Regions from separate parts of the Streptococcus sp. 11273D007BT genome, predicted to be linked through region 2. Evidence: a T-box and tRNA genes for the amino acid it is inferred to sense, from the RefSeq annotation. Region 2 holds a T-box; the other regions hold tRNA genes.
What was found. The T-box of region 2 lies ahead of ileS (isoleucine--tRNA ligase). A T-box ahead of a tRNA ligase gene usually reads a tRNA of that ligase, here a tRNA-Ile.

Region 1: it encodes a tRNA-Ile, which carries the amino acid that the T-box ahead of ileS (isoleucine--tRNA ligase) is inferred to sense. The anticodon was not compared.
Region 3: it encodes a tRNA-Ile, which carries the amino acid that the T-box ahead of ileS (isoleucine--tRNA ligase) is inferred to sense. The anticodon was not compared.

Annotation. Positions count from the first base shown of each region.
Region 1 covers NZ_JBPWPE010000001.1:110,493-113,758, reverse strand. Annotated here, with positions in the region: rRNA gene ACEE75_RS00615 (16S ribosomal RNA) at 1-449, opposite strand, end outside; gene ACEE75_RS00610 (sigma-70 family RNA polymerase sigma factor) at 713-1,204, opposite strand; tRNA gene ACEE75_RS00605 (tRNA-Glu) at 1,580-1,651, opposite strand; tRNA gene ACEE75_RS00600 (tRNA-Ile) at 1,663-1,736, opposite strand; tRNA gene ACEE75_RS00595 (tRNA-Thr) at 1,747-1,819, opposite strand; tRNA gene ACEE75_RS00590 (tRNA-Leu) at 1,832-1,913, opposite strand; tRNA gene ACEE75_RS00585 (tRNA-Lys) at 1,917-1,989, opposite strand; tRNA gene ACEE75_RS00580 (tRNA-Asp) at 2,011-2,083, opposite strand; tRNA gene ACEE75_RS00575 (tRNA-Val) at 2,104-2,176, opposite strand; rRNA gene rrf (5S ribosomal RNA) at 2,181-2,296, opposite strand; rRNA gene ACEE75_RS00565 (23S ribosomal RNA) at 2,501-3,266, opposite strand, start outside.
Region 2 covers NZ_JBPWPE010000001.1:602,833-606,098, forward strand. Annotated here, with positions in the region: gene ACEE75_RS03210 (DivIVA domain-containing protein) at 1-822, shown strand, start outside; T-box leader at 812-1,028, shown strand; gene ileS (isoleucine--tRNA ligase) at 1,063-3,266, shown strand, end outside.
Region 3 covers NZ_JBPWPE010000001.1:189,667-192,932, reverse strand. Annotated here, with positions in the region: rRNA gene ACEE75_RS01140 (16S ribosomal RNA) at 1-346, opposite strand, end outside; gene ACEE75_RS01135 (sigma-70 family RNA polymerase sigma factor) at 610-1,101, opposite strand; tRNA gene ACEE75_RS01130 (tRNA-Glu) at 1,477-1,548, opposite strand; tRNA gene ACEE75_RS01125 (tRNA-Ile) at 1,560-1,633, opposite strand; tRNA gene ACEE75_RS01120 (tRNA-Thr) at 1,644-1,716, opposite strand; tRNA gene ACEE75_RS01115 (tRNA-Leu) at 1,729-1,810, opposite strand; tRNA gene ACEE75_RS01110 (tRNA-Lys) at 1,814-1,886, opposite strand; tRNA gene ACEE75_RS01105 (tRNA-Asp) at 1,908-1,980, opposite strand; tRNA gene ACEE75_RS01100 (tRNA-Val) at 2,001-2,073, opposite strand; rRNA gene rrf (5S ribosomal RNA) at 2,078-2,193, opposite strand; rRNA gene ACEE75_RS01090 (23S ribosomal RNA) at 2,398-3,266, opposite strand, start outside.

The DNA.
Region 1 (3,266 bases), 490 kb from region 2:
TACAACAGAGCTTTACGATCCGAAAACCTTCTTCACTCACGCGGCGTTGCTCGGTCAGGGTTGCCCCCATTGCCGAAGATTCCCTACTGCTGCCTCCCGTAGGAGTCTGGGCCGTGTCTCAGTCCCAGTGTGGCCGATCACCCTCTCAGGTCGGCTATGTATCGTCGCCTTGGTGAGCCGTTACCTCACCAACTAGCTAATACAACGCAGGTCCATCTCATAGTGAAGCAATTGCCCCTTTCAAGCCTCTAACATGAGTTAAAGACTGTTATGCGGTATTAGCTATCGTTTCCAATAGTTATCCCCCGCTATGAGGTAGGTTACCTACGCGTTACTCACCCGTTCGCAACTCATCCATCCGGTGCAAGCACCAGACTTCAGCGTTCTACTTGCATGTATTAGGCACGCCGCCAGCGTTCGTCCTGAGCCAGGATCAAACTCTCATTAAAAAAGTTCGAGCTTCGCTCTTCTTGTCATCGCTGACTTATTGTTATTGACAGGTTACTTTCGTAACCCTGCACGTTTGGTTCGTCTTGTTCAGTTTTCAAAGGTCTTTGCCGCTCTCTCGCGACAACTATTATAGTATATCAGCTTATCTATTAAGTGTCAACACTTTTTTGTGTTTTTTTTTATTTTTTTCAAAAAAGTGTTCAACACTCAATCTCACCTATATTATACTACTGCTTATTAACTTACTTCAACGGACTAAAACCTAATTTTTGAAATCAGATAGGTAACTCTGTAACCGTAATCTCATAACTTTTTGCCCTCTAAATCTTTCCCCTCTTAAAAATTGTCTATATTGCACTTTTTCCTTATGATTTAAGGTAGACTCAAAACGAGATAAGGCATCTTCAAAAGCGACTAATTCATCTAAAAATAGTCTATCTTGACAAATACTATCGCCCATTTCTCCAATTTCTTCATAGGCCATTTTACTAAAACGACGCTTCTGGCTTTCTTGCGCTCTAACAACATCATTAGCGTGGTTGATAAATTTTGTTTTGAAATAGGTAAATAGTTTGGGATCATCCTCTCTAAACTCTGGAAAGTCTCTCAGTAACCGATATAATATGATTCTCCCTTCTTGGTGCCAGTCGTCATAGTCCCACAGTTTAATATAGTAATTCTGACGTACTTTATTCACTATAGCCGCAACTTTTTTGTAGATAGCTTCAAAATCTTTCTGATTTTCTTCTTGCATTGTACTACACTCCTTATGATCATTTTGTAAGCTCTAAAACTTACTAAATTATCATATAAAATTTTTTATCATTTCAACATGACATTTATGTCATGTTGAAATGAAGTCTAGCTATATAATAGGTCATAAAAAGGAAACAGGACTCCTTATTATAAAAATAGGACGCTTAGACATTAATAAATGGGTTTTAGGACTTAGCCATTTGAAAAACAAATCGAAAAGGACTTTAACTTTTTTTAGTTCAAGTCATAGCTAGGCGAAGAGCTACTTCCTAATTGATAATTAAGAACCCTAAACTTCGAATATCCACCACAGCTAACAATGAGCAGATTTAAACACAAAAGAGAAGACCAGCAGGCCTTCTCTTTACTTTTATAGTCCGTACGGGATTCGAACCCGTGTTACCGCCGTGAAAAGGCGGTGTCTTAACCCCTTGACCAACGGACCATATCATATAATGGGCACGAGTGGACTCGAACCACCGACCTCACGCTTATCAGGCGTGCGCTCTAACCACCTGAGCTACGCGCCCAATTTATAAATGCCGGCTACATGACTTGAACACGCGACCCTCTGATTACAAATCAGATGCTCTACCAACTGAGCTAAGCCGGCTAACTTCTCTAATGCGGGTTAAGGGACTTGAACCCCCACGCCGTTAAGCGCCAGATCCTAAATCTGGTGCGTCTGCCAATTCCGCCAAACCCGCATATGACCCGTACTGGGCTCGAACCAGTGACCCATTGATTAAAAGTCAATTGCTCTACCAACTGAGCTAACGAGTCATACCTTCAACTTTCATTGAACGGTCCCGACGGGAATCGAACCCGCGATCTTCGCCGTGACAGGGCGACGTGATAACCGCTACACTACGGGACCTATTGTATTTCTACAACTAATGGGAGTTAACGGGATCGAACCGCTGACCCTCTGCTTGTAAGGCAGATGCTCTCCCAGCTGAGCTAAACTCCCCTTTGCTAAGCGACTTCCTTATCTCACAGGGGGCAACCCCCAACTACATCAGGCGTACTAGGGCTTAACTGCTGTGTTCGGCATGGGAACAGGTGTATCTCCTAGGCTATCGTCACTTAACTATCGAATGGTTTGACCACTCAAAATTGAATATCTATACTCTATCAAGAAAACCGCACGCTGTCAATACTGACTTCGTTGAATTTTATCAATTGTATTCGAACTAAAAAGCTAGTGATTTAGACAAATCGCCTTGAAGTCTCAACGACTTCCGCGTTGATTTTCTAAAATCATACGCTTTTCTTTACGTTCTCATTACTTAGTTTGGATAAGTCCTCGAGCTATTAGTATTAGTCCGCTACACATGTCACCATGCTTCCACTTCTAACCTATCTACCTGATCATCTCTCAGGGCTCTTACTGATATAAAATCATGGGAAATCTCATCTTGAGGTGGGCTTCACACTTAGATGCTTTCAGCGTTTATCCCTTCCCTACATAGCTACCCAGCGATGCCTTTGGCAAGACAACTGGTACACCAGCGGTAAGTCCACTCTGGTCCTCTCGTACTAGGAGCAGATCCTCTCAAATTTCCTACGCCCGCGACGGATAGGGACCGAACTGTCTCACGACGTTCTGAACCCAGCTCGCGTGCCGCTTTAATGGGCGAACAGCCCAACCCTTGGGACCGACTACAGCCCCAGGATGCGACGAGCCGACATCGAGGTGCCAAACCTCCCCGTCGATGTGAACTCTTGGGGGAGATAAGCCTGTTATCCCCAGGGTAGCTTTTATCCGTTGAGCGATGGCCCTTCCATACGGAACCACCGGATCACTAAGCCCGACTTTCGTCCCTGCTCGAGTTGTAGCTCTCGCAGTCAAGCTCCCTTATACCTTTACACTCTACGACTGATTTCCAACCAGTCTGAGGGAACCTTTGGGCGCCTCCGTTACCTTTTAGGAGGCGACCGCCCCAGTCAAACTGCCCGTCAGACACTGTCTCCATTGACGATTAGCCAATCGGGTTAGAGTAGCCATAACACAAGGGTAGTATCCCAACAACGCCTCTGTTGAAACTGGCGTCCCAACT
Region 2 (3,266 bases):
ACCTTTACGACCAAATTTCGTGGTTATAATGTTGAAGAAGTTGAAGAATTTTTAGATATTTTAGTTGATGATTTTGAGGAATTGGTTCGCAAAAATCGTGAACAGGCTGATCGTATTAAAAGTTTAGAAGAAAAGATTCTTTATTTTGATGATATGAAAGAATCATTGAGCCAGTCAGTTATTCTAGCTCAAGAAACAGCAGAGAAAGTGAAGTCATCAGCTTTGATTGAGTCAGAAAATATGTTGAATAAAGCAAATTATGAATCAACACGTTTGGTCGATGAAGCAAAACTTAAAGCTAATGAAATTTTACGTGATGCTACAGATGAGGCAAAACGTATTGCTGTAGAAACTGAGGATTTGAAGCGTCAAAGTCGTGTTTTCCATCAACGTTTACTTGCTTCAGTAGAAGGTCAACTTGGCTTAATCAATGCTCCAGAGTGGGCAGAGTTATTGAAGCCAACAGCTGTCTATTTACAAAATTCAGATGCTGCTTTTAGAGAAGTGGTAGAAAAAGTTTTAGATGAGCATGTTTTAGATGAGACTTCTGATTTTGAATCCTTTGATGCTACTCGTCAGTTTACAGCAGAAGAGATGGAAGAACTTCAACGTCGTGTTGCAGAAAGCAATCAAAAAGTTGAAATGGCTTTAAAAGAAGAAGCACATGCTGAATTAGAGTCACAGGCTATCCAAGAGGAAGTATCAGAACAAGTTGTGACTGAAATTCCTTCTGAGTCATTTATTACCTTTGATGATGTGGAGCCAACAGAACCTAATTTGGGGGATACACAAACTTTTAAAATCAATTTTAATCAAGACTAATAACAAAAATACGGTATCAGATACATATTTTTAGCGAGTAGGAGATGGTGTGAGCCCTACAATCTCTGTATCTGTTATCATCGCTTTGTTAGTATTTTATCTGAAGGACAGTAGGATAAAAGGTGAGCTCGCCTTAAGAGCAATAAGAGGGACTTTTCATAGTAGGAGTCCAAACTAAGGTGGTACCACGAGCTTTCGTCCTTTTTGAGGAAAGCTCTTTTTATATATTGAGAGGTAGATATGAAATTAAAAGAAACACTGAATCTTGGAAAAACGGCTTTTCCAATGCGAGCTGGATTACCTAATAAAGAGCCACAATGGCAAGCGGCTTGGGATGAAGCGAATATTTATGCCCGTCGCCAAGAACTTAATGAAGGAAAACCAGCCTTTCATTTACATGATGGCCCTCCATATGCGAATGGTAATATTCATGTTGGTCATGCCTTGAATAAAATTTCTAAAGATATTATAATCCGTTCTAAATCGATGATGGGATTCCGTGCTCCTTATGTTCCAGGATGGGATACTCACGGTCTTCCGATTGAACAGGTCTTAGCTAAACAAGGTGTTAAGCGTAAAGAGATGGATTTAGTGGCTTATCTTGAAATGTGTAAGGATTATGCCCTAAGCCAAGTTGATAAACAGCGTACAGATTTCAAACGCTTAGGTGTCCTTGGGGACTGGGAAAATCCTTATATTACCTTAACAAAAGATTATGAGGCAGCTCAAATCCGTGTCTTCGGAGCTATGGCAGATAAAGGCTATATTTATCGTGGGGCTAAGCCAGTTTATTGGTCATGGTCATCTGAATCAGCTCTTGCAGAAGCTGAGATTGAATACCATGACATTGATTCCACCTCACTTTACTATGCGAACAAAGTTAAAGACGGTAAAGGAATTCTTGATCAGGGGACTTATATTGTAGTATGGACGACGACACCATTTACCATCACAGCCTCTCGTGGTTTGACAGTTGGACCTGATATGACTTATGTTTCTGTGAAACCAAATGGACAAGATCGTCAGTATGTGGTAGCAGAAGCTTTAGTAGATCAATTAGCTACTAAATTTGGTTGGGAACAATTTGAAATCATTGCTACTTATAAGGGGGCTGAATTAGAATACATTGTAACAGAACACCCTTGGGATACAGAAGTTGAAGAATTAGTTATCTTAGGTGATCATGTTACCACAGATTCTGGTACAGGTATCGTTCATACGGCGCCAGGTTTTGGTGAGGATGACTACAATGTTGGTATCAAGTATAATTTAGAAGTTGCAGTTACAGTTGATAGTCGTGGGATCATGATGGAAAACGCAGGTCCAGATTTGGCTGGGCAATTTTATGATAAGGTTGTTCCTACTGTTAAGGAGAAGTTGGGAGATTTACTTCTTGCCAGTGAGGTCATTAACCACTCTTATCCATTTGATTGGCGTACTAAAAAGCCAATTATTTGGCGTGCTGTTCCACAATGGTTTGCTTCAGTTTCTCAATTCCGTCAAGAGATCCTAGATGAAATTGATGCAACAAACTTTTATCCAGGATGGGGAAAAACACGTCTTTATAATATGATTCGTGATCGTGGTGATTGGGTTATTTCACGTCAACGTGCTTGGGGTGTCCCACTGCCAATTTTCTATGCTGAGGATGGAACAGCTATTCTAACTAAAGAAGTAACCGATCATATCGCTAATCTTTTTGAAGAGTATGGTTCAATTGTTTGGTGGCAACGTGATGCTAAAGAACTTCTTCCTGAAGGATTTACTCATCCAGGCTCTCCTAATGGAGAATTCACCAAAGAAACAGATATTATGGATGTTTGGTTTGATTCAGGTAGCTCATGGAATGGTGTGATGAATGCTCGTGATCATCTCTCTTACCCAGCTGATCTTTATCTTGAAGGATCAGATCAATATCGCGGCTGGTTTAATTCCTCTCTGATTACTTCTGTTGCTGTTAATGGGCATGCACCATATAAGGCTGTGTTATCTCAAGGTTTTGTTCTTGATGGTAAAGGACTTAAAATGTCTAAATCACTAGGTAATACCATTTTGCCAAGTGATGTTGAAAAGCAATTTGGAGCAGAAATCTTACGTTTATGGGTAACTTCTGTAGATACATCAAATGATGTTCGTGTATCAATGGAGATCTTATCACAAGTGTCAGAAACTTATCGTAAAATCCGTAATACTTTACGTTTCTTGATTGCCAATACCTCTGATTTTAATCCAGCAACGGATAAAGTGACTTATGAGAATCTTCGATCAGTTGATCAATTCACAATGGTTAAGTTTAACAAATTAGTTGGACAAATTCGAAAAGCCTATGAGAACTATGACTTTATGGCTATCTATAAGGCCGTTGTAAATTTTGTGACTCTTGATTTATCAGCCTTTTATCTTGATTTTGCAAAAGATGTTGTTTACATTGAAGGGGCAAATGC
Region 3 (3,266 bases), 410 kb from region 2:
AGTCTGGGCCGTGTCTCAGTCCCAGTGTGGCCGATCACCCTCTCAGGTCGGCTATGTATCGTCGCCTTGGTGAGCCGTTACCTCACCAACTAGCTAATACAACGCAGGTCCATCTCATAGTGAAGCAATTGCCCCTTTCAAGCCTCTAACATGTGTCAAAGACTCTTATGCGGTATTAGCTATCGTTTCCAATAGTTATCCCCCGCTATGAGGTAGGTTACCTACGCGTTACTCACCCGTTCGCAACTCATCCATCCGGTGCAAGCACCAGACTTCAGCGTTCTACTTGCATGTATTAGGCACGCCGCCAGCGTTCGTCCTGAGCCAGGATCAAACTCTCATTAAAAAAGTTCGAGCTTCGCTCTTCTTGTCATCGCTGACTTATTGTTATTGACAGGTTACTTTCGTAACCCTGCACGTTTGGTTCGTCTTGTTCAGTTTTCAAAGGTCTTTGTCGCTCTCTCGCGACAACTATTATAGTATATCAGCTTATCTATTAAGTGTCAACACTTTTTTGTGTTTTTTTTTATTTTTTTCAAAAAAGTGTTCAACACTCAATCTCACCTATATTATACTACTGCTTATTAACTTACTTCAACGGACTAAAACCTAATTTTTGAAATCAGATAGGTAACTCTGTAACCGTAATCTCATAACTTTTTGCCCTCTAAATCTTTCCCCTCTTAAAAATTGTCTATATTGCACTTTTTCCTTATGATTTAAGGTAGACTCAAAACGAGATAAGGCATCTTCAAAAGCGACTAATTCATCTAAAAATAGTCTATCTTGACAAATACTATCGCCCATTTCTCCAATTTCTTCATAGGCCATTTTACTAAAACGACGCTTCTGGCTTTCTTGCGCTCTAACAACATCATTAGCGTGGTTGATAAATTTTGTTTTGAAATAGGTAAATAGTTTGGGATCATCCTCTCTAAACTCTGGAAAGTCTCTCAGTAACCGATATAATATGATTCTCCCTTCTTGGTGCCAGTCGTCATAGTCCCACAGTTTAATATAGTAATTCTGACGTACTTTATTCACTATAGCCGCAACTTTTTTGTAGATAGCTTCAAAATCTTTCTGATTTTCTTCTTGCATTGTACTACACTCCTTATGATCATTTTGTAAGCTCTAAAACTTACTAAATTATCATATAAAATTTTTTATCATTTCAACATGACATTTATGTCATGTTGAAATGAAGTCTAGCTATATAATAGGTCATAAAAAGGAAACAGGACTCCTTATTATAAAAATAGGACGCTTAGACATTAATAAATGGGTTTTAGGACTTAGCCATTTGAAAAACAAATCGAAAAGGACTTTAACTTTTTTTAGTTCAAGTCATAGCTAGGCGAAGAGCTACTTCCTAATTGATAATTAAGAACCCTAAACTTCGAATATCCACCACAGCTAACAATGAGCAGATTTAAACACAAAAGAGAAGACCAGCAGGCCTTCTCTTTACTTTTATAGTCCGTACGGGATTCGAACCCGTGTTACCGCCGTGAAAAGGCGGTGTCTTAACCCCTTGACCAACGGACCATATCATATAATGGGCACGAGTGGACTCGAACCACCGACCTCACGCTTATCAGGCGTGCGCTCTAACCACCTGAGCTACGCGCCCAATTTATAAATGCCGGCTACATGACTTGAACACGCGACCCTCTGATTACAAATCAGATGCTCTACCAACTGAGCTAAGCCGGCTAACTTCTCTAATGCGGGTTAAGGGACTTGAACCCCCACGCCGTTAAGCGCCAGATCCTAAATCTGGTGCGTCTGCCAATTCCGCCAAACCCGCATATGACCCGTACTGGGCTCGAACCAGTGACCCATTGATTAAAAGTCAATTGCTCTACCAACTGAGCTAACGAGTCATACCTTCAACTTTCATTGAACGGTCCCGACGGGAATCGAACCCGCGATCTTCGCCGTGACAGGGCGACGTGATAACCGCTACACTACGGGACCTATTGTATTTCTACAACTAATGGGAGTTAACGGGATCGAACCGCTGACCCTCTGCTTGTAAGGCAGATGCTCTCCCAGCTGAGCTAAACTCCCCTTTGCTAAGCGACTTCCTTATCTCACAGGGGGCAACCCCCAACTACATCAGGCGTACTAGGGCTTAACTGCTGTGTTCGGCATGGGAACAGGTGTATCTCCTAGGCTATCGTCACTTAACTATCGAATGGTTTGACCACTCAAAATTGAATATCTATACTCTATCAAGAAAACCGCACGCTGTCAATACTGACTTCGTTGAATTTTATCAATTGTATTCGAACTAAAAAGCTAGTGATTTAGACAAATCGCCTTGAAGTCTCAACGACTTCCGCGTTGATTTTCTAAAATCATACGCTTTTCTTTACGTTCTCATTACTTAGTTTGGATAAGTCCTCGAGCTATTAGTATTAGTCCGCTACACATGTCACCATGCTTCCACTTCTAACCTATCTACCTGATCATCTCTCAGGGCTCTTACTGATATAAAATCATGGGAAATCTCATCTTGAGGTGGGCTTCACACTTAGATGCTTTCAGCGTTTATCCCTTCCCTACATAGCTACCCAGCGATGCCTTTGGCAAGACAACTGGTACACCAGCGGTAAGTCCACTCTGGTCCTCTCGTACTAGGAGCAGATCCTCTCAAATTTCCTACGCCCGCGACGGATAGGGACCGAACTGTCTCACGACGTTCTGAACCCAGCTCGCGTGCCGCTTTAATGGGCGAACAGCCCAACCCTTGGGACCGACTACAGCCCCAGGATGCGACGAGCCGACATCGAGGTGCCAAACCTCCCCGTCGATGTGAACTCTTGGGGGAGATAAGCCTGTTATCCCCAGGGTAGCTTTTATCCGTTGAGCGATGGCCCTTCCATACGGAACCACCGGATCACTAAGCCCGACTTTCGTCCCTGCTCGAGTTGTAGCTCTCGCAGTCAAGCTCCCTTATACCTTTACACTCTACGACTGATTTCCAACCAGTCTGAGGGAACCTTTGGGCGCCTCCGTTACCTTTTAGGAGGCGACCGCCCCAGTCAAACTGCCCGTCAGACACTGTCTCCATTGACGATTAGCCAATCGGGTTAGAGTAGCCATAACACAAGGGTAGTATCCCAACAACGCCTCTGTTGAAACTGGCGTCCCAACTTCATAGGCTCCTACCTATCCTGTACATGTGGTACAGATACTCAATATCAAACTGCAGTAAAGCTCCATGGGGTCTTTCCGTCCTGTCGCGGGTAACCTGCATC